DNA from 3 places in the Peptacetobacter sp. AB845 genome. Region 2 is predicted to be linked to each of the others. Evidence: riboswitches for the same ligand, from Rfam matches in the RefSeq annotation. Region 2 holds a riboswitch; each other region holds the start of a gene.
What was found. Region 2 has a riboswitch for glycine ahead of ACK2WO_RS10495 (GrdX family protein). Riboswitches for the same ligand answer to the same signal wherever they lie in the genome.
Positions count from the first base shown of each region.

Region 1: linked by a shared signal. The riboswitch ahead of ACK2WO_RS09450 (saccharopine dehydrogenase family protein) and the one ahead of ACK2WO_RS10495 (GrdX family protein) in region 2 are both predicted to bind glycine.
Region 3: linked by a shared signal. The riboswitch ahead of ACK2WO_RS00835 (alanine/glycine:cation symporter family protein) and the one ahead of ACK2WO_RS10495 (GrdX family protein) in region 2 are both predicted to bind glycine.

Region 1 covers NZ_CP180001.1:2,001,232-2,009,087, forward strand. Annotated here, with positions in the region: gene ACK2WO_RS09445 (GGDEF domain-containing protein) at 316-1,326, shown strand; gene ACK2WO_RS09450 (saccharopine dehydrogenase family protein) at 1,388-2,635, opposite strand; glycine riboswitch at 2,842-2,947, opposite strand; gene ACK2WO_RS09455 (patatin-like phospholipase family protein) at 3,053-4,342, opposite strand; gene ACK2WO_RS09460 (TerD family protein) at 4,391-4,939, opposite strand; gene ACK2WO_RS09465 (TVP38/TMEM64 family protein) at 5,033-5,830, opposite strand; gene ACK2WO_RS09470 (DMT family transporter) at 6,138-7,070, opposite strand; gene ACK2WO_RS09475 (sigma-54 interaction domain-containing protein) at 7,461-7,856, shown strand, end outside.
Region 2 covers NZ_CP180001.1:2,214,700-2,222,555, reverse strand. Annotated here, with positions in the region: gene ACK2WO_RS10510 (L-aspartate oxidase) at 1-941, shown strand, start outside; gene nadC (carboxylating nicotinate-nucleotide diphosphorylase) at 919-1,755, shown strand; gene ACK2WO_RS10500 (M3 family oligoendopeptidase) at 1,821-3,512, shown strand; glycine riboswitch at 3,850-3,955, shown strand; gene ACK2WO_RS10495 (GrdX family protein) at 4,051-4,428, shown strand; gene trxB (thioredoxin-disulfide reductase) at 4,600-5,550, shown strand; gene trxA (thioredoxin TrxA) at 5,656-5,973, shown strand; gene ACK2WO_RS10480 (glycine/sarcosine/betaine reductase component B subunit) at 6,047-7,333, shown strand; gene grdA (glycine/sarcosine/betaine reductase complex selenoprotein A) at 7,434-7,856, shown strand, end outside.
Region 3 covers NZ_CP180001.1:187,497-195,352, forward strand. Annotated here, with positions in the region: gene ACK2WO_RS00810 (ABC transporter permease) at 1-327, opposite strand, end outside; gene ACK2WO_RS00815 (aliphatic sulfonate ABC transporter substrate-binding protein) at 423-1,388, opposite strand; gene ACK2WO_RS00820 (radical SAM protein) at 1,442-2,473, opposite strand; gene trhA (PAQR family membrane homeostasis protein TrhA) at 2,862-3,512, shown strand; gene ACK2WO_RS00830 (DUF1097 family protein) at 3,605-4,072, shown strand; gene ACK2WO_RS00835 (alanine/glycine:cation symporter family protein) at 4,292-5,686, opposite strand; glycine riboswitch at 5,796-5,890, opposite strand; gene ACK2WO_RS00840 (heavy metal translocating P-type ATPase) at 6,175-7,856, opposite strand, start outside.

The DNA.
Region 1 (7,856 bases), 210 kb from region 2:
AAGTTTACTTTTTACGCTAACTTTTATTTATTCATAAGATAAACTTTTTAATTTTAGTAAACCTAGTGTTTTCAATACATTCAGTTTGATTTTTAAAAAATATCTATTTTTTTGAAAAAAAATTTTTGAGAATCTTTATGTGCTATAATTATAATTAATAAGAATGATTTTTAAGAGGTGTTTTTTATGGATGGGGATTTAATTTTGACAAGTCAAAAGTTAATACTAAGCACAAATTATATGCTTTTTTTATATGGATTATTTATAGTATTTCTTTTTTCGCTTTTAAATAGGTATATGAATGAAGTAAATTCTATGGATTTTTTATATCTAGGATTGTTTGATGTAATGGTAGCAGTCCCATTATTTTCATCTAAATATCCTGATACAAGCTATGGATTTTTATTTTTAGGATTGTCTGTTATTCCTTTGATAAAACTTTATAAATCCTATTGTAATTTTAAATATCATCATTTTATAAAGCTAGTTACTCGTTTTACAGTTATTGCTACTGTAGGTATATTTTTGCTAGATCATAGCTCTATTTTCTCTATAGAGTATTCTGATACGGTTATCTATATAATTATTTTTATTACTCTTTTATTGGGTACTGTATTATCTGTAAATATATATAGGGAAAAAAGTATTACACCTATTTTCTCAGCAGCCAATTTAATACTTATATTAGGTATTGTATTTGCTGCATTGAATGAATGCATAGAGCTTATAATTTTAGGTATTTTAATTTTTTCAATAGTTTCAACTGTAGCTCTTGTGGATAATTTTCTAAGAGAATATAGAAATAAAACTCTTCAATATATGAGGGAAAAACTTGTGTATAAAGATATACTTACATCAATGAAAAATAGGCAATCTTTTGAAAAACAATTAAAACAAGACGATGAAAATATAAACGATTTTAACTCTTATTGGGCTATTTCCATAGATTTATCTGATATTAAATATGTGAACAATAATTTTGGGTACTCTCATGGTGATAGATTAATACAGAATTTAGCAGATAGTATAGAAGATACATTTGAAGATATAGGAAACTGCTTTAGAATAGGCGGAGATGAGTTTATAGTGCTTATAAAAAATGAACCTAAAGAAAAGGTTGAAAGGTATATAGAACTTTTCCAATCTGTAATAACTTCTTACAACCAACTTCATGATATAAAAATGATAACTTCTATAGGCTATGATTCATACAAATACGGTTACGATAAATCTATATTTGATTTAGTAAGTAGAACGGACTACATGATGTGTAAAAACAAAAGAAAATTCAAAACATCATGGATGCCTGACGAAGATGAAGAGTAAAAAAATAGCTGTTGCGTACTTTGCAACAGCTATTTTTTATATTTACATTTATTTTTTATACTTACATTTCTTTTATTTTATAATCAAATCCTGCTTCATCCATTATATTTAGGTATGGCATTGGATCAAAGTATTCTGGAGAATATACTCCTTCTCCTGTCCATATTCCTCTACCTATAAGCTCTATTGCTATTGCTGCACCAAATCCTGTCTGTGCAACTACTGCCTGCATTCCCCAATCTTTCATAGATTCCTGATTGTCAAATGTCTGATACATCATTATTTCTTTTTCTTTACCATCTTTAATTCCCTTACAATGTATTCCAACACACATTTCTCCAACCATTTCATTTCCTATGTCTTTAGGCTGTGGAGCACATGCAGCTACAACATCTCTAGGAGAAACTTTTACTCCACCTACTTCTACAGGTTTAGTTCCTCTAAGTCCTAATTTATCTATAACTTTTAATGCATTCATAAGATTTTCGTCAAGAGATATTTTATATGTAACTCTTTCTAATCCGTACTGTTCAAGGTATCTAGGCATTGTAACAGTTTCTTCGTGTTCTATTTTTACTAGAGTATTTTCTCCAACTTCTGGCATATCAAATTTTTCTTCTCCAGCAAAAGCATCTTCTACTATAAATCCACCGTTATTTTTATCCCATTCAACATTAGGATTCATACATTCATCTAAAACTGTCCATACATTGAATCCAAAAGTAATATCATCTTTATCCGCAGAAGGTATCTGAAGATTTCCACCGTCTTTTACATGTATTTCTTTTATTTCATCAAATAATTTTGTTGCTGCATATTTTGCAAATACATTTACAACTCCTGGATCTATTCCCATACATATACAAGCTAACTGTCCATTTTCTGCCCATTTTTCGTGTCTATCAAAATTGTACTTTGTCATTGGCTCCGTATAACTGTTTTCTATACCTAGACCAAATGCTGGATTTTCCATTGGAACAGACCAAGTTCCCATATTTCCGTAGTTTGCTCCTGCTTCAAATGCTGCATCAAATATATAATTGCTTAAAAATGGAGCTGTTGCATCCATAACAAAATCTAAGTCGTATTTTTTTACAAGTTCTTTCATACTTTCTTTTGATTTTGCATTTACAAATTCTGGTTTGAATCTATCGTAATCTCCTAGATTATCACACACTTCTTTTGCTCTGTCTAAATCATAATCAGAAACAACTACAAGCTCTAGCCAATCGCTATTCTTATCTCTTTCCTTTAATATCCTTAAAATTGATTCACCGACTGCTCCGGCACCTACTAATAACATTCTCATATCTTTTCTCTCCCTTTTGTATATAGTCTTGCATCTTGCACAAATATGGGTTTCTCTTTTTATTATAAATAGGTATAAAAAATACCAACCTTCAAAAAATATAAAAAGAGATACAGATACACAAATAAATGCATCTATATCTCTGTCCTTTTGCCAGTTGGTTATATCCTCGTAGGCGGTGAATTTAATCACTCTCTCCAAAGTATCGTCAGACTGCCCTCCTTTTGCCTGTCAGTTTCCACAGAAACAAGATGAAATTTCTGTTTTGCTTCTTCGGCGCTTTATTTAAAAAGTCTCTAATGCAGTCCTCATCCGAACATATTTGATTGTCATTTTTATAATATAAGATTTTCATCAAACTGTCAAATTTTTTAATTATAAATATTTAATTATTTTTATCTATAAATAAATATTTACTTAATCCCAACCATCATCATCTCTATCTTCACTTTTTTCATAACTTTCTAGCTGACTTACATGATACCCTATATCATCGAGCATATTCTCTTCAAATTCTTTTAAAATACTCTCTTTAAACGTTATAGGTGTCATCTTTTCTATTGGCTTTGCAAGTCGAAGTGCTGTTTTTTTAAGCTCCAATAATTTTGAATTAGTTGATTCATTATCCTCAGAATTATTTATACAATTAATAAATTCATCTAGTGAATATATTTTAAACTTTTTAATCTTTTTACCCTCTGCTATTGCTTCAAGTAGACCTATAAAAATTTCTTGATAAGTAGATTCTTTTCCCATTTTTAGAGCTTCTGCGGTTTCAGGTATTAAATCTTCAAACAGAACCCTTTTAGGATCTTTTCCTACTATTCCCCTACTTTCAGCATAAGGAATTATTTTTTCATTTGGATAGGAAATAAGTCTCTTCATAAATTCATCATCTGTTATTCCAGTAATGTAGTATTTATTTCCTTTTAGGCCCTCAATCTTTTTAATCCGGTCAAAATATCCTTTAAGCATATTTCTTCTTATTGTATCGTTGCTAAAAATTAGCCCTCTTCCAAGAGGCTCAGATGGTTTAATCTCTATAAATTTTGTAGATTCATTTATAGGCTCTCTAAGTTTTCTGTTTGGAGACACCCTGACAGCCACTAAATCATCATATCCCTTGCTTTCTAAAAGTCTAAGTGGACAATTATCATAAAATCCACCATCTATAAATGTCCTTCCATCTATATCTTCACTCTTAAAAACAGGTAAATTAGCACTTGCCATTATGTAATCTTTTATCTTTCCTTCTGGAATATCTTCCTTAAAAATCTCTACTGGTACAGGTTTTAATCCGTCAAATTCTATTGTAACAAGGCCAAAATCCATATCTGACTTACGAATTTTTTCTTCATCTATGTATAAATCTAAAATTCTTCTAAGCTTTGCAGTATCAATTCCTTTATTTTTTATTACTTTTTTAGCCTCTGTAGATGCGTACTCTAGCATGCCTCTATCTATATTTTTATCGACTAAATTTTCCATAAACTGGTTATCAACATTAAATAATGTCTCTGGTTGCATATTTTTCCACATATTGTAGCATACATCAAAGTCCCCTTGGACTATCATAGCTGCATTAAAAGCACCTATCGAAGTTCCAACAGCTCCTTTAAACTTATATCCTCTTTCAAAAAGAGCCTTTAATACACCTAAATGATATGCACCCTTTGATGATCCACCTTCTAGCGCAATTCCTTTCATAAATTATCGCCTCCTTGGATAATATTGATAAATAGTACAACTAAAATATTAAATTCCTAAACCAAATTTCTTACCTAAGCTTAAAAGACCTCCGTCTAAGTAGTCAGTATTTACATTAAATTTCCATTCTCCATTATGTCTATACATTTCTCCAAATACTATCTCTGTATTCTGGCCTACACTATCATTTATCTGGTAATCATATATTACCTCTTCCCGATCTAAATCTATTATTCTCATAGATAAATAATCAAATCTATCATAATATCTAGCTACTTCACCGTATTCAGTTAATGTAAGTGCAAATGCTATTTTTCTTATCTTATTAGGTATTTTAGACATAGTTATATAAACTTTGTCCTCTCTTTCATTTAATTTAACTGCTTCAGATGGATGCTCTCTATTTTCACTGTAGATAAAATCCTCATAGCTAGTCATAGTCCCACTTCCATCAGTTAAGAATACAGCTGTTCCTATTTCAAAATCATCCTTTTTTAAATAATTATTAACTCTATAATCAAATTCAACTAAAACATTTTCTAGTTCTGGTATATCTCTTGTAAGTTCAACCTTTTGTCCCTTAAGTATTTCCTTCATCTTAAAAAATATCTCCTTCTAAAATTTTCTACTTATTAGATTATACAACAAATCTCTAAAAAAAGTGAACTTTACTACTAGATTATGTGTAATTTATTCCTGTTCATCTTCTTTCTTTTTTCTATACTTTTTATTTGACTTATCTATAGTTATATTTACAAATCTCTTTTTCTGCTGTTTTCTAAGATTTTTCTTTTCCTTTTTCTGCTCTTTCTTTTCTTCTCTTATTTCTTTTTTATGTTCTCTCTTAACTTCCTGTAGCTGTTTAATTTTTTTAGTACTTTCTTCTATCTTAACTATACTAGCTTCAATTTCTTCTTCATGCTGTTCAAGTTTTTTATTGAATCTCTTACCTATTATCCAAGAAACTAAAGTTAATCCTAAGAATAATCCTATCTTAACTGGACTGTGTATAAATCCAGTTATATCCTCAGAAATATAACTTATTATTATAAACATTACGAATTTGCCTGCCAACATAGGAGGTATAAAGTCTATTAATTTTTTCTTGCCACAAAGTGCAGATGCCAAAGTGGCCCGGCAACTAGGCATGAATGGACATGCATAAGCTAAGAATAGTATACTAAATCCTTTTTTATCTACCCACTCTATTACCGAGTCTACCTTATTATTTTTTAATAACCATTTTAAGATTCTAATATTTCTAAATCTCGAAACTACTAAAAACAGTGCTATTGTACCTAGTCCTGATCCAATCCAAGATATAATAAGTCCTTTTAACATTCCATGTATTGCCGCATTAGCCGATACTATTGCTACAAGCGGAAGAGCTGGAATAAAGCTTTCTATAAATGCACTAAAAAGACCTGCTATTACCGATAATATTAAATTGTCTTGTGCAATATATAATAAATTTTGAATATGTTCCATAATAAAACCCCTCTTATCTATTTGATACAAATTAAGTAACTTTTAATCTTTAAATTATTTTAATTTGCCTCGTTAATATATATATTTGATATATGTTCTTATTATACCTTCTTATTCTTGAGGAATTCTTAACTTTTTCTATAAATATTATAAAAAAATCCATAAGTATTATAAAAAAAGACTGCTACATTTTACCCCCACTTAAAATGTAACAGCCCTCACCCGATTTATAAGATATTACCATATACTTTATATAAATTCACTTTATATAAATTTACTTTATAAACATAAAACTTATACATTAAATTTATCCAACATATACCTCTGCTTCAACTTCTTCTACAGATTCTGTTTCCACTTCTTTGTTACCTACAACCGCTGTAAATGCTGATATAAACATTATTGCAACACCTATTGCCTTTCCAACAGTAAACACCTCTCCTACTACAGTCCAACCTATTATAGATGCTGCTATAAGCTCAACAGATGCTACAACACCTACTATTGAAAGCTCACATCCTCTTGCAATACCCTCTGCATAGAATATATACGCCATAGCTGCTGGAAATACTCCTAATAAAACCATGTATGGTAGTACATTCATATTTGTAACAAAACCTATCATTTCTATAGGTTTTGCTGAAGGAATCATAAAAATTGCACCAAATAAAAATCCATAAATTAAAATTGTTTCACTTGAAAATTCTTTTAATGCATTTTTACTGATTATAGGCATTAATGCATAAGTTATAGCTGCCATTATTCCCATTATAATTCCATATGTGTTTATTCCTTCTAAATCAAGTACTCCTCCTGTAACAGCCATAATAGCTCCTACACAGCATAGAATTAAAGAAATTATTTTAGCTCTAGTCATTTTTTCTTTATAAACTATTTTTGAAAATAAAGCTAAAAACAATGGAGATGTATATAAAAGAACTGCTGCTACTGAAACACCTGTAACTTCTACTGCTTTAAAATAGCATTTGTTAAAAAGTCCCTGACATATTATTCCTATCGCTCCACAGTATAAAAGACCTTTTAAATTTATTTTTAAAACTTCTGGTCTTCTTATTAATGAATACAATGATAAAACTATAAATCCTATAAATAATCTAGTAAATGCCACCTGCTCAGATGATAGACCTCTATTCATTAGCATATCCCCAAATAGACCTAATGTAGACCATAATATCCCTGCCATTGCTATAAATGCGTATGAATTAACACCTTTTTTCATATACTTGCCTCCCTCAAACTCATATTTTTATATTCATATTACACAATATTTATAAAGCAAAATATATGCCATTTATTTGTTGTGTTTGTTTTTTTATTTTATATTTTTTTAAAGTTAGCGTTTGCAAGTTATACAGTTTTTTTATTACAGTCATTTTGATTTTTTATGAATATTATACTTTCCATAAATATATTCTTATTATTTGTATATTTTTTTATAAGTATTTTTAAGTTATTTTTGACTCTTTTATTTATTATCTTTTTATTTAATTCTTTTTAAACTTATATCGAAGTTATATTTGACTTATTTTTGAAATAACACTAATTTATATTGTTTAAAAATAATATTTAAGTTATATTTGACTTATAAAATATAATTTAGGAGGAACGCATGAAATATAGCAAAGACTTTTATCAGAAAATATTAGAAGCTTCTCATGATGAAATATGTGTATCAGATAAAAATGGAGTTATCATATTCTGCAATAAATCTTTTGAAGAAAACTACGGTATTTTAAAATCTGAAATGATAGGTAAAAATGTTGAATACTTAGAAAATCACGGATATGCTACAAAAAGCCCTATTCCACTTGTTATACAAAGTAAAAATCAGGTTACAGTAGAACAAGAGACACATACAGGAAAAAATTTACTTATAACAGCAACTCCGGTTTTTTCTAGTAATGGAGAAATAGAATATGTCGTTGAAAATGTAAGGGATATAACAGAGTTAAATAAAATAAAGACTAAACTACAAACCACAGAAAAAGAAATGCATAAATACAAA
Region 2 (7,856 bases):
GTAAAGATAATACAGGAGAAATAGTATTCAAAACTCTTTATAAAGCAGCTTTAACTAGAAACAATATAGAAATGATAGAAGATGCAACTCTTTTAGACATAATAACAGAAGATGGTAAATGTATAGGAGCTAGAGTTTTCAAAGACGGAGAAGAAGTTCATATATTTGCAAAAGATGTTGTTTTAGCTTGTGGCGGAATAGGTGGACTATTCAAAAACTCTACAAACCAGAGACATTTAACAGGAGATGGTATAGCCATAGCTCTTAAAAATGGAGTAGAGGTAGAAAATCTAAACTACATACAGATACATCCAACAGCATTCTATGAAGAAAATTCAAATGGAAGAAGAATGCTTATATCTGAATCTTTAAGGGGAGAAGGTGCACTTCTAAAAAATAAAGATGGAGAAAGATTCGTAGAAGAATTACTTCCAAGAGATGTTGTATCTCATGCAATATTCGAACAGATGAAAAAAGATGGTACAGATTATGTATATCTAGATGCTAGACATCTTGGAGAAGAATATTTAAAAAATAGATTTACATTTATATATAATGGATGCTTAGAAAGAGGTACTAATATAGGTAAGGACTTAATAAAAGTATCTCCAGCACAGCACTACTTTATGGGTGGAATCCATGTAGATCTTAATTCAAAAACTACTATGGAACACCTTTATGCTGTAGGTGAAGTAAGCTGTACAGGAGTTCACGGAGCTAATAGATTAGCAAGTAACTCTTTACTTGAAGGATTAGTATTCTCTAAAAGAGCTGCAAATGATATAAATTCACATATAAAAGATACAGAACTTGTTACTAAAGAATTACCAAATCTTGAGTGTTCTGTAGATGAATTAATGAAAGAAAATAAAATGAAAGTTATTGATGAAATAGTTAAAATTAGCGAGGATTTCGATTATGAATTATTTGATTGTAGATAAGATGATAAGAGAAGCCCTTATAGAAGATATTCCAAATGAAGATATAAGTACTAATTCTGTAGTTGGTGAAGAATCAAAATCTACAGTAGACCTTATATGTAAAGCAGATGGAGTAATAGCAGGGCTTGGAGTATACAAAAGAGTATTTGACATACTTGGAGATGTTGAAATAGAATTCTTTGTAAAAGATGGAGAAAAGGTTCAGAACAAACAGTTATTAGCTAAACTTACAGGAAGTACTAGAAATCTTCTTATGGGAGAAAGAGTTGCACTTAACTACCTTCAGAGAATGAGTGGTATAGCAACTATGACTAATAAGTTTGTAGAAAAATTAGAAGGAAGCAATACAAAACTATTAGATAGTAGAAAAACTATTCCTAACCTTAGAATATTAGACAAATATTCAGTTAAAATGGGTGGAGGAAACAACCACAGAATGAATCTATCTGATGCTGTAATGCTTAAAGATAACCATATAGGGGCTGCAGGTGGCGTTAAAGAAGCTATAGAAGCAGCTAGAAACTACGCATCTTTTGTTACTAAAATAGAGGTTGAAGTAGAAACTCTAGACATGGTTAAAGAAGCTGTAGAAGCTGGAGCAGATATAATAATGCTAGACAATATGGACATTGAAACTGCTAAAAAAGCTTTAGAGATAATAGATCATAAAGCAATAGTAGAATTCTCTGGAAATGTTACGCTAGATAATATAGAAGAGATTGGAAAAATAGGTGTTGATGTTGTATCATCAGGAGCACTTACTCACTCAGTAAAAGCACTTGATATAAGCATGAAAAACTTAAGAAATATATAATAAATTATATAAAAAAGATAGCTGTATAGGATTATTCTTATACAGCTTTTTTTGAAGGAGGCAAAATGAAATTTTCAGAGTATAAATATGAAAGACCTGATTTTGAAAAAATTAATACAAAAATAGTATCGTTAGTAAACAGTATGTCAGAATGTAAAAGCTTTGAAGCATTCGATAATAATATAGTAGAAATAAATAAAATAAGAAATCATGTAGAAAGTATGAAAACATTAGCTTCAATAAATTATAGTATAAACACACATGATGAAAGCATATCTATAGAAAATAAGTACTGGGATGAATATGGTCCAGAGTATAAAAAAATAGATAAAATATTCTATGAAGCTATTGTAAATTCAGACTTTAAAGAGGAAATAGAAAATAAATATGGAAGACATTTTTATAAACTTGTTGAATTTAGTTTAAAGGAATTTTCAGAAGAAATAGTTGAAGATTTAAAAATAGAAAATAAACTTTGCTCAGAATATACAAAATTGCTAGCATCTGCAAAAATATTATATGATGGAAAATACAATAATTTATCACAGATGAATAAGTATATGTTATCGGATAATAGAGAAGAAAGAAAAAAAGCTTCTGAACGGTTCTATAATTATTTTGAATCAATTGAAGACAAATTTAATTCTGTTTTTGAAGAATTAGTAAAAGTTAGAAATAGAATGGCTAAAAAATTAGGGTATGATGATTTTGTAGAATTAGGATATTTAAGAATGAAAAGAACAGAATACACTGAAAAAGATGTGGATAAGTTTAGAAAAGAAGTTAGAGAAAAATGGATTCCTCTTGTAGATGAGTTTAATAAACAAAAGAAAGAAAGACTAAACATTGATGAGTTGAAATATTATGACGATGATGTTGAGTATCCTGGATGGAATATGGAGCCTGTAACAGATTACGATGAAACACTAGAAGCAGCATCAAAAATGTATCATGAATTATCTAAAGAAACCGGCGAATTTTTTGACTTCATGATAGAAAATGGGTTTATGGACTTAGAAACAAAAGAATCTAAGGGATTTGGTGGATATTGTACATATATTCCAGAAATAAAAGCACCGTTTATTTTCTCTAATTTTAATAAGACTTTTGATGATGTGGATACATTGACTCATGAAGCTGGACATGCATTCCAGTTATATATGTCGAGAAATATAGATATGCCTGAAATAAATTTCCCAACTCTTGATTGTTGTGAGATACACTCTATGACTATGGAGCTTTTAACTTGGCCTTGGATGAAGTTATTCTTTAAAGATGATGAGGAAAAATTTAAAAGAACTCATATGGCAACGATTGTTAGATTGATTCCTTACTGCATGATTGTAGATGAATTTCAGCATATTATTTATAAAAATCCAAAGCTTACTCCAGAAGAGAGAAATTCAGAATGGAGAAGGTTAGAAAAAATATATACACCGTGGAAAAACTATGACGGAAATAAGTTTTTAGAAAAGGGATGTTGGTGGTTTAAACAAGGACATATATTTAAAAATCCATTTTATTATATAGATTATGCACTTGCGGAGGTATGTGCTCTACAGATTTGGAGCAATATGGAAGAAAATTATGATGAAGTTTTAGAAAATTATATGGAAATTTGTAGGGATGCAGGTAAAAGATCTTTTGTTGAAACTGTAAATGCAGGAAATTTAAAATCTCCATTTGAAGAAGGGTGTTTAGATAACATTATAGGAAAAATCTATAATTGGAGTGTTGGTAAGATAGACAGAAAGTAATTTATGCAACTTCATATAGTGCAGTTTAAATATTTACAATAGTTAAAGAATATTATGTTAAATATAATATAAATTTTAATATATATATAGAAAATAAAATAAAACAGATGAAAAAGCCAAAAAAATAAAAAAATATAACTAACAACCTTAAGAAAAATTCAAAGATGTAAGTGGTTAAAATCAAGTATATAACTAACTTTTATAAGTTATTAGAAAATAATGTGAAAAATATTTGAAAAAATAATAGAAAAAAATTAAAAAAAAGGCTTGATATTTGTATCGAAAATTTATATACTTAACTTAACAAATATAGAAACAAGCAAAAAAATATTTCTGGATGAAGCGTATAGGAGACTTCCTTAAATGGGGACCGAAGGTACAAACATCTACTATTTCCCAATAGTAAATGTGAATTTCTCAGGTGAATATACTATATAGCGGACAGATCTCTGAAAAAGAATTTTGACAGAGAAGACAAATTGGGAAATTTGTTTTCTCTGTTTTTTTGTTTAAAGTTTCTAGGATGAAAGAGAGTGTAATGATGTTTATAGTAACAAATAATTCTAAAATAAAGGATAGTTTTCCTGAAATGGATGTAAGACTTATTGATACATCTTACATAGGTGTTCTTGAAGAATGCAGAAAACATATTCACAAAGGATGTAGATTACTTTCACATCCGCTTTATGGAAGTGTTAAACCTAATGAAACTCCTTACAGAACAGTTATAATGGCTGATGGAGCTGGATTAGATTTTCAGTCAGTGGAACTAATAGAAGATGCTATAAATACAGCTTCTAAATTCCAAAATGATAAAGTAACTCCAAATTGGATAGAGAGTGTTATGGATGATTTTAGAGTTATAGACTTAGATATAATGACTAACACAATCTCGAGAATCCAGTATGAGTATTAAAAGAATAGTATTAGACGGTTAATTGGAAAACATTTACAGACATACCTGTATAACGGGAAAACATTTTTTAAGAAGTTGTACTAGTAATTACTATTCAAAATAATAATATTGTTTTAAATTTTGAATTTTAAATTAATAAAAGATTTATATTTCAATCAGGAGGATGACGAAATGGAAAATTTATATGACATAGTCATAATCGGTGGAGGACCAGCTGGACTAGCTGCAGGAATATACGGAGCTAGAGCTAAAATGAAAACTCTAATATTAGAAAAAACTAAAAATGGTGGACAGATAGTTATAACTCATGAAGTTGCAAACTATCCTGGATCTGTTGAAAATGCAAGTGGTCCATCTTTAACAGCTAGAATGGTTCAGCAGTGTGATGAATTCGGTGCTGAAATAAAAAGAGATGGTATAGTTGAAGTTCAGCTTGAAGGAGATATAAAAGTATTAAAAGGTGAAAGTGGTACAGAATATAGAACTAAAGCTGTTATAGTTGCAGCTGGTGCAAGCCCAAGAAAAATAGGATGCCCAGGAGAAGCAGAATTCACTGGTAAAGGTGTTTCTTACTGTGCAACTTGTGATGCTGACTTCTTTGAAGACTTCGAAGTATTCGTAGTTGGTGGAGGAGACAGTGCTTTAGAAGAAGCTATGTACTTAACTAAATTCGCTAGAAAAGTTACAATAGTTCACAGAAGACAGGGATTCAGATGTGCTAAGAGTATAGAAGAAAAAGCAAGAAAGAACCCTAAAATAGAATTCTTACTAGATACAGTAGTTGAAGAAATAAAAGGTGACGGAATACTAGAATCTGTAGTATTCAAAAATACAGTTACTGGAGAAACTCATGAATATTTCGCTGATGAAGAAGACGGAACAATGGGTGTATTCGTATTCATAGGTGTTATAGCTCAGACTGATTTATACAAAGGTATATTAGATATGGACGAACAGAACTACTTATTAACTGACGACCACATGAGAACTAACATACCAGGTGTATTCGCAGCTGGTGACTGCAGACAGAAACCTTTAAGACAGGTTGTAACTGCAACAGCTGATGGTGCAATAGCAGCAACTCAGGCTGAAAAATACATAGAAGAACACTTTGCTGAATAATAAGTAAAGATTAAATTTAAAAATTAAAATAATAAAAAAGCATATACTCTGGAAGCCTTTTGGCTTCCAGGTAAAATAAATAAAAAATTGGAGGAACAAAAAATGATGTTAGCATTAGACAAAGACACATTTGCAACAGAAGTATTAGAAGCAGAAGGATATGTATTCGTAGATTACTGGAGTCAGGGATGTGAACCATGTAAAGCTTTAATGCCAGAAGTACATGAATTAGCTGAAAAATATGCTGCAGGAATGAAATTCTGTGAAATGGATATAACAAAAGCAAGAAGACTTGCTATAAAACAGAAAGTTTTAGGACTTCCAACATTAGCTGTTTACAAAGACGGAGAAAAAATAGACGAAGTTACTAAAGATGATGCTACAATAGCTAACATAGAAGCTATGATCAAAAAATACGTTTAAGAGCCTATTATTAGCTTTTAATTAATTTATTTTAAAAGGTTAATTTTATACAAAATTTTATGGGAGGTGCGTTATGCGTCTTGAATTAGGAAAAATCTTTATAAAAGATGTTCAGTTTGGTGAAAAAACTGAAGTTAAAGATGGTGTTTTATTCGTAAACAAAGAAGAGATGCTACAGGAAATAGGTGGAGATGAACATATCAAATCAATAGATATAGAATTAGCTCACCCAGGTGAAAGCATAAGAATAACACCAGTTAAAGATGTTATCGAACCAAGAGTTAAGGTAGAAGGTAACGGAGGAGTATTCCCAGGTATCATATCTAAAGTTGATACAGTTGGTGAAGGTAGAACTCACGCATTAAAAGGTGTTGCTGTAGTTACAACTGGTAAAATAGTTGGTTTCCAGGAAGGTATAGTAGACATGACAGGAGAAGGAGCTAAATATACTCCATTCTCAAAATTAAACAACGTAGTTGTTATAGCTGAACCAGTAGATGGTTTAAGACAGCATGATCATGAAAAAGCTGTTAGAATGATAGGATTCAAAGCTGCTGCTTACTTAGGAAAAGTTGCTAAAGAACTTACTCCTGATGAAGTATCTGTATATGAAACTAAACCATTATTCGAACAGGCTGCAGAATATCCAGAACTTCCAAAAGTTGGATATGTTTACATGCTTCAGACTCAGGGACTATTACACGATACATACGTATACGGTGTAGATGCTAAACAGATAGTTCCAACAATACTTTACCCAACAGAAGTACTAGATACTGCTATAGTAAGTGGTAACTGTGTTTCTGCATGTGACAAAAACCCAAGTTATGTACACATGAACAATGGTGTAATAGAAGAATTATATGCTCAGCACGGAAAAGAAATAAACTTCATGGGTGTTATAATAACTAATGAAAATGTTTACTTAGCTGACAAAGAAAGATCTTCAAACTGGTCTTCAAAATTATGTAAATACCTTGGATTAGATGCTGTTATAGTATCTCAGGAAGGTTTCGGTAACCCTGATACAGACTTAATAATGAACTGTAAAAAAATAGAAATGCAGGGTGTTAAAACTGTTATAGTAACAGATGAATATGCTGGTAGAGATGGTGCTTCTCAGTCATTAGCAGATGCAGACGTTAGAGCAAATGCTGTTGTAACTGGAGGAAATGCTAACCAGGTTATAAACTTACCTAAACTTGACAAAGTTATAGGACATATAGAATATGTTGATGTAATAGCAGGTGGAGCTGCTGGAGCATTAAGACCAGACGGAACTATAGAAGTAGAAATACAGGCAATAACTGGTGCTACTAACGAAACTGGTTTCGGATACTTAACTGCAAAAGGATATTAATCAATATCTAAAATTAAAATCAACTTTACAGCAATAGACTGTAAATAAATAATAAAAATATAAAAAATAATAAAGAAAAATTTAATTTAGGAGGACTATTATGAGCGTACTTGAAAATAAAAAGGTCATGATAATAGGCGACCGTGATGGTGTGCCAGGACCTGCAATAGAAGAATGTGTTAAAACAGTTGACAGCGCAGAAGTTATATTCTCAGCAACAGAATGTTTCGTCTGAACAGCTGCTGGGGCTATGGACTTAGAAAATCAGAAGAGAGTTAAAGATGCTGCCGATAAATTCGGAGCTGAAAATCTTGTGATATTACTAGGTGCCGCTGAAGCCGAAGCTGCAGGTCTTGCAGCAGAAACAGTTACAGCAGGAGACCCTACTTTTGCTGGACCTTTAGCAGGTGTTGAATTAGGATTAGCAGTATACCATGTTGTTGAAGAAGAAGTTAAAGAATTATTCGACGAAGAAGTTTACGAAGAACAGGTTGGAATGATGGAAATGGTTCTTGAAGTAGAC
Region 3 (7,856 bases), 520 kb from region 2:
TATAATATGGATAAATGGATCAAATAATCTCTTAACCATTAAAAAATGCCCTGATAAAATTCCAAAAATCACACCTAAAACTGAGGCAATTCCAAATCCCCATACAACTCTGTAAAGACTAGCAATTGCATTTTCAAAGAACTTGCCTGAATATGCAGTTAGTTCCCGATTGCCAGTTACAAAGTCAACAAAACAATCCCAAACTCTACTAAGAGAAGGAAGTAAATATTCAGGAGTGTTCAATATCTTTGGAAGCACAATCCAAGAAATAATAAACAACCCCGGCACTATGAAATTAACAAAATCTATCTTTTTTTCTTTAGTCATTAAAATTTACTCCCTTCACTTAAATAAAATCCTTTTTAATATTTCCAAATTTAACTGTCTTTTTTAATATTTTCTAGCTTTATCTATATTTTTTACTATCTTTTCATCTTAGTATTTTCTAAGAAACTTAAATCAAACATAGCATCTATGTCTGGAACTTTTTCTATCATACCAAGTTCTTTCATTCTTTCAGCTAATTTTTTAACCTGTTCAACTGTTTCTGGAGTTATATCCCAAGAAAGCTCTATATTTTCAGTAGATTTTTCAAGGTATTTCTTTTCTGTACCAAATTCAGCTGCTTTATTTATCCATTCTTCTTTGCTTGCCATAAGGTGTTTACTAGCTTTAACGTGTTTATCAACTAATTCCTGTATCTTTTCTGGATTTTCCTTTATTTCGTCCTCAGTTGTTATCATAGCTGCATTTATATATCCTATACTATCATCATAATATGGGTATTCTAATATTTTTCCGTATCCTTCTTCAACAGCTATTGATGGATATGGCTCACCACTACAGAACGCATCTATTGAACCAGATGCAAGAGCCTGTCCCATATCAAAGAAGTCTATCTTTTTAAGAGTAACATCTTTATCTGGATCTAACCCAGCTCTATTTAACACTTCTAATAATAGTATATGGTGCATTGTACCTGGTACATAAGCTATAGTTTTTCCTTTTAAATCTTTTGTTGTGTTTATACCGCTATCTTTTCCTACAACTAATGCTGAGCATTTTTCAGTCATACTTGCTACTACTTTTATTGGTTCTCCTTTAGATGCTGCCATTATTGCAGTTACCCAAGTAGTTCCTGTAAAGTCTAGGTCTCCAGAAAGAAGTGCTGTTTTCATATCTCCTGGATTTGTAAATGGTTTAACTTCTAGATTTTCACTTTCATCAGAAAAATCTTCATAGAAGAAAGGCTGTATTGTCTGAGCAGTCTTCCAAGTTCCAACTGTCATGTTCTTAGCATCCGACGACTCAGTTTTTTTGCCACATCCTACCATACTTCCCGCTAATATCGTCGCAGAAAGTATCACGCTTAATAATTTTTTGTTCATATTTTCCTCCTAAAATATATATTTTTTTATTTATTACCAATTTTATTAATTGATTATTTTACTTTTACATCAAATCCATTTTTTAAAAGAGTCTCTTTTGATTTTTCTATATCCTGCCCATTCCAAGCATCCAAATACATAGTATTATCTCTAGGAATTGCTCCAATGTCGACAACTAAAGAATTTGCTCCACATCTAAGAGATTTTTCTGTAAGAGGGTGTATAATCATATCCTCTATCTTATCCTTTGAAAAAATTCTAAAAATAGCTGTAATCTGAGCTATTCTATTCTTGTCAATTTCTCCAAGTTTATATTTAGGCGTACCCTCAACTGCAACTCTCGGCATAATTCCTGATACCTTTGTTCCTATACCCAAAATTTCTTCCATTCTATCAGCAATTTCTTCATTTGTATGTTCTGGACCAATAGGCTCTAAATACTGAGATAAAATCATTCCTGAAGATATTACATTTTTCATAGCCTTTTCTCTTTCAGCCACATCAAAGTTAGTATCATCGCCTTCTCTAAATCTCATAGCTTCATACACCATTTCAAATCCAGCATCCTTTAGTTTTTCTGCTTCAATTGTAGCATCTGTTCCTGTATTTGCAGTTAATATAAAATCCTTATCTTTTCCATACCTATTATTTAAAATCTTTCCATATTTAACAAGTTTTTCTATATCAAAAAATTCAGTAGTTCTTAAAACTAACCAATCTATTCCCTGTTTTACAAATTTATCAGCAAGACTTAAAATCTGTTCTTCGCTTAGCTCATAAGATTTTTTATTATTATTCCATTTATCTCCTAATGAACAAAACTTACAATTCATCTTACAACTTGAATAATCTATTCCTATAGCAGCCCAAACCTTTCCTCTATTTCCTGTTACTTCTCTACAAACCTCATCTGCCCTATTTAAAATATCTTCAACTATTGGAGATTCCCGAGGTATGCTCAATAAATTTATTACATCATTTTTATCTATATCAAGTTTATTTTTTATCTTTTCTAAAGACTTTTCTATTTCTGTATTTAAATTAAATTCTTTACTTAAAATAATATTTTCATTCAAAACTTTCACCTACCACTTCCAAATTTATATCTCTTAACTTATTTTCATATTATCATCTAAATGATAATAATTTCCATACTTATATAATTTTACTATACTTTTTAAATTTATATTCAAATTTTCTATGATATTATTTATTATAACTATTATAAATTTTACTTATGAACATTTATTCTTTAAATATGAGTATTATTCCAAAATATAACTAAAGTTGTTTTTAGAATAATTAAATGTAAATTTAAAGCATTAAGTATATAATATGTAGTATAATAATATCTATACGTTTGATTATTTTGGGATAATATCATTAAAATATATTTAAAGATATTAACAAATGTAAGTAATATATTTTTAAATTAACGGACTAAATTTAACCGTTTGAAAAGGAGGAATTGTTTTGAGTTTCAATTATGTAAGAGAACCTGGCAATGGATTTACTCATTTATTTGGTGCTATTTTATCTTTTGTTGGACTTTTAGCACTAGTTATTAAAACTTCTATAGTAATGCCTACTCCATTAGCTATAACTTCTGTGATAATTTTTGGAATAAGTATGATTCTTTTATATACAGCTTCTACTGTATATCATTTGGTTATTTCTTCAGATAAAGTTATCGCTTGGCTGAGAAAAATAGATCACTCTATGATATTTGTGTTGATAGCTGGTTCATATGCACCATTTTGTATGATTTCACTAAATGGCAAAGGCGGATATGCTTTATTTGCAATAGTCAGCATTGCAGCTATTGCGGGTGTCTGCTTTAAACTAATTTGGTTTAATTGTCCTCGTTGGATTTCTACAATAATATATATCGCAATGGGTTGGGTTTCTGTAGCCCTTATAGTTCCACTTTATCATGCACTTTCACTTAGTGGACTTATGCTTCTTGTTGTAGGAGGATTATTCTACACAATAGGCGCTGTAATATATGCTACTAAACCAAAATTTTTAGAGTTTAAACATTTCGGTTTCCACGAAATTTTCCATATATTTATAATCCTTGGAAGTCTATGCCACTTCTTCTGTGTATTCTTCTATGTTTTATAAATTATTGTATTGATATTTTACTCTATACATTGATATAATTAGTTGATATGTCTATATAGATATATCAACTATTTTTTTATAAGGAGAAATATATGTCAAAAAAATTATCTAATAATACTCTATCAGCTTTTGCAACAGCTCTTCTTTGTACAGTTTGGATGGTTATTGCAAATGCGACAGGTCTTTTAGGTTGGGCTGGTTTTGCAGGATGTACAGCTTATTTTGCTGGACCTAAAAAAGGTGTGTCTGCTCTTCCACTTACTTTTGCTTGTGTTGGAAGTGGTGTGGCTTATGCATTAATATCAGTTCATTTAGGAAATCAGATAGACTTTGCCCAGATAGGCCTTGTATTTACATTTGTAACTACATTCCTTATGTGTGCAGGTGGAAAAATAGGTATAATCTCATTCGTTCCAGGGGCGTTCATGGGTTCATTCTCTACATTTGCTGCTGGTGGGGACTTTATGATAATACCTTCTATTGCAGCAGGTATAATATTAGGACTTTGCTGTGATACATTAGGCAAAAAATTATGTGCTATGTTTGGCTCAGAGGAATAAATACTTTAAAAAACAAAAAGAGATGTAACAGTTTTCTATTACATCTCTTTTTCATTGTTTTGTCTTTTGAATCTTAAATCTTAACTTTATATTTAATATTGATTTCGCACCACCAAAATCAATACTATAAACTCACTTAATATCTCCCGATTTTACTATTATTTAAATCAATTAATCTTATACTTATAATTTTATACTTTTAATATGAAATTTTATAGTTTATTTTTGATCCTTATCTGAATCTCCATTTACATATTTCTTGTATATCCCCATTACTACTCCACTAAGTGCAAATAGTGCTATAGCATTTGGTATAACCATTAAACCATTGAAACAGTCAGCTAACTGCCAAACTAATTCAACTTTTAATGTAGATCCAACTATTATAAATAGTATAACTATTAGTGAATATATTTTTACTGCCTTCTGTCCGAATAAATATTTTACGTTTATCCGTCCAAAGAAATGCCATCCAAGTATAGTAGAGAATGCGAAGAATAATAAGCATATTGCTATAAATAAATCTCCTCCACTACCAAAAGTATTTACGAAAGCTGTCTGAGTAAGTGCTATACCTTCTTTTCCTGAATCTAAAACACCACTAGTTAATATAGAGAATGCTGTTAAGTTTAATATTATGAAAGTATCTATAAATACACTGACCATAGCTGTTAATCCCTGTTCATGAGGGTTTTTAGCTGCTGCTCTTGCGTGTGCATGAGGTGTAGAACCCATACCAGCTTCATTAGAGAATAATCCTCTTGCTACACCGTAACGTATAGCTTCTTTTATAGATATACCAACTGCACCACCAAGTACTGCTTTTGGATTAAATGCTCCAACTATTATCATTTTAAAAGCTTCAGGAACTTCTGATATATTCATTCCTATTAAAGCTAAACTTCCTATTATATATACGAATGCCATTATAGGTACTATTTTTTCAACAACTGATGCCAATCTCTGTGTTCCACCTATAAACACAAATCCCGCTACTACAGCTATTAATAAACCAACTGTTATTGGAGGTATGTTTATATTTCTACTTGCAAAAACTTCTGAGAATGCTGCACCAATTGAGTTTGACTGAACCATATTACCCATAAATCCAAGTGCAAATATTATTAATACTGAGAATGTCGCTGCTAAGACTTTACCAAATTTCCCTTTAAATGCAGCTCTGATGTAGTATACAGGTCCTCCTGTTACCTCGCCATCTACAACTGTTTTATATTTCTGAGCAAGAGTTGCTTCTGAATAAATTGTAGCCATTCCAAAGAATGCACTAAGCCACATCCAGAATATAGCCCCTGGTCCACCAGAAAGAAGTGCTGTAGCTGCACCAGTTAAGTTGCCTGTACCAACCTGAGCTGCTATAGCTGTTGCTAATGACTGGAAAGGTGTCATTTCACCGTGTTCTTTCTTTTCACCATTTAACTTTAGGTTTCCGAACACTAATCTGAAGCCCTCTCCAAATTTTCTAACCTGTATAAATTTTAATTTGAATGTGTAGTATATTCCAACTCCACATAAGATGAATAGTAGTAAGAAATTCCATAAAAATCCATTTACGGCTACTACTATGTCTAATAGATTGTCTAAAAATAATTCCATGCGTTTACTCTCCTTTTCTTTTATTTTTGGAAATAAAAATAGAGCTGATATATCAGCTCCAAAAAATAAGAGTAGAACATTTGCAAACAGACTTTTAAAATTTAATCTGCCTTACTGCTCTGTCCTTTTGCCTGAGAGATTTGCAAACCAAGTTTGCGTACACCTTCGGCGCCCCTTTTTTGGAGACTCTCCAGAGTTCCTAATAGATTTTATTAATATTTATAAATACAACTTATCCATCTGCTTTTTATAATATCATCTATTTTATTCAATTACAATATATTTTTTAAATTAATTATAATTTTCAAAAAACACACATATTTTATTTTTATTTTTATAAAATATGTGTGTTTTATTGTTAATTTATTTATTTTTAGATGTATACAATTATTTTTTTTACAGTACTAAAAAATAATTGTATCTATATAAAGAGTTTCTATTTTTCTATACTTTTGTTTATTAAGCTACTAAATTATATTAGCTTAAAACTATTCTTTAAGTGTTCTCATTGCATTTAATACTGCTATAAGAGCAACTCCTACATCTGCAAATATTGCTTCCCACATATTTGCAACTCCACCAGTACTCATAAGCATTACTATTACTTTTACACCCATTGCAAATACTATATTCTGCCAAACAATTTTATTTGTTTTTTCAGATATTCTCTTAGCTATAGGTAGTTTTGATAATTCATCTGTCATAAATACTATATCACTTGCTTCTATAGCAGCATCAGATCCAACACCACCCATTGCTATACCTACATCTGCTCTAGCTAAAACTGGGGCATCATTTATACCATCACCTATGAATATTGTATTTCCTGTACTATTTTCATTTGCGATTTCTTCAAGTATTTCAACCTTCTGATTAGGTAGAAGTCCTGAATAATGTTTGTTTACTCCAACTTCTTTAGCTATTTTAGCTGCAGCAGCTTCATTATCACCAGTTAGCATAACTACATTTGTTATTCCAACTTTTCTCATTTCTTCTATTGCTCTTTTACTATCTTCTTTAACTTCATCAGATATTACTATACATCCTGCAAATTTTCCATCTACTGCAACATATACAGTTGTTCCGCTTTCTTCTATTTTTTTGTATTCTATATTTTCACTATCTAAAAGTTTAGAGCTTCCTGCAAGTATTGTTTTACCATTGTATAAAACTTTTATACCATGTGCTGCTATTTCTTCGTACTTGTCTATTTCACTTAATTTTACTTCTTCTTCAAATTTTTCATTATAGCTTTCCATTATAGATTTTGCTATTGGATGATTTGAGTTTGCTTCTGCAATAGCTGCATATTTTAATAACTCATCTTCTGACATTCCAACAGGATTTATTTCTGTAACCTTGAATACACCTTTAGTTATAGTACCTGTCTTATCAAGAACTACTGTGTTTGCTTTTCTTAAAGTTTCTAAATAGTTACTTCCTTTTATAAGTATACCGTTTTTAGATGCAGATCCTATTCCACCAAAGAAACTTAGAGGTATTGATAATACTAATGCACAAGGACATGAAACTACTAGGAATATTAATCCTCTGTATAACCAATCTCTAAATACAGCACCTTCAATAACTAGTGGTGGTATAAATGCTACAGCTAATGCCAATCCAACAACTATTGGAGTGTAATATCTACAGAATTTTGATATAAAGTTTTCTGTCTGAGATTTTCTACTTCCTGCATTTTCAACCATATCAAGTATTTTAGCAACTGTAGATTCTCCGTATTCTTTAGTTACTCTTACATAAATTAATGCGTTTGTATTTATTGTTCCTGATACAACTTCTTCTCCTGGTTTTACACTTCTAAGTACAGATTCACCAGTTATTGCAGAAGTATCAAGCATTGCTTCACCTTCTGTTACAATTCCATCTAGAGGTACTTTTTCTCCAGGTTTAACTACTATTACATCGCCTACTTCAACTTCTTCAGGGTCTACCTGTATCATTTTTCCACCCTGAACTAAGTTTGCAAATTCTGCTTTTATTTCCATAAGTGCAGATATTGATTTTCTAGACTGTCCAACTGCTTTCTGCTGTAAATATTCACCTATTTTGTAGAATAACATAACTCCAACTGCTTCTGAATATTCACCGATTGCAACTGCACCGATTGTAGCTATAGACATTAGGAAGTTTTCATCTAATACCTGTC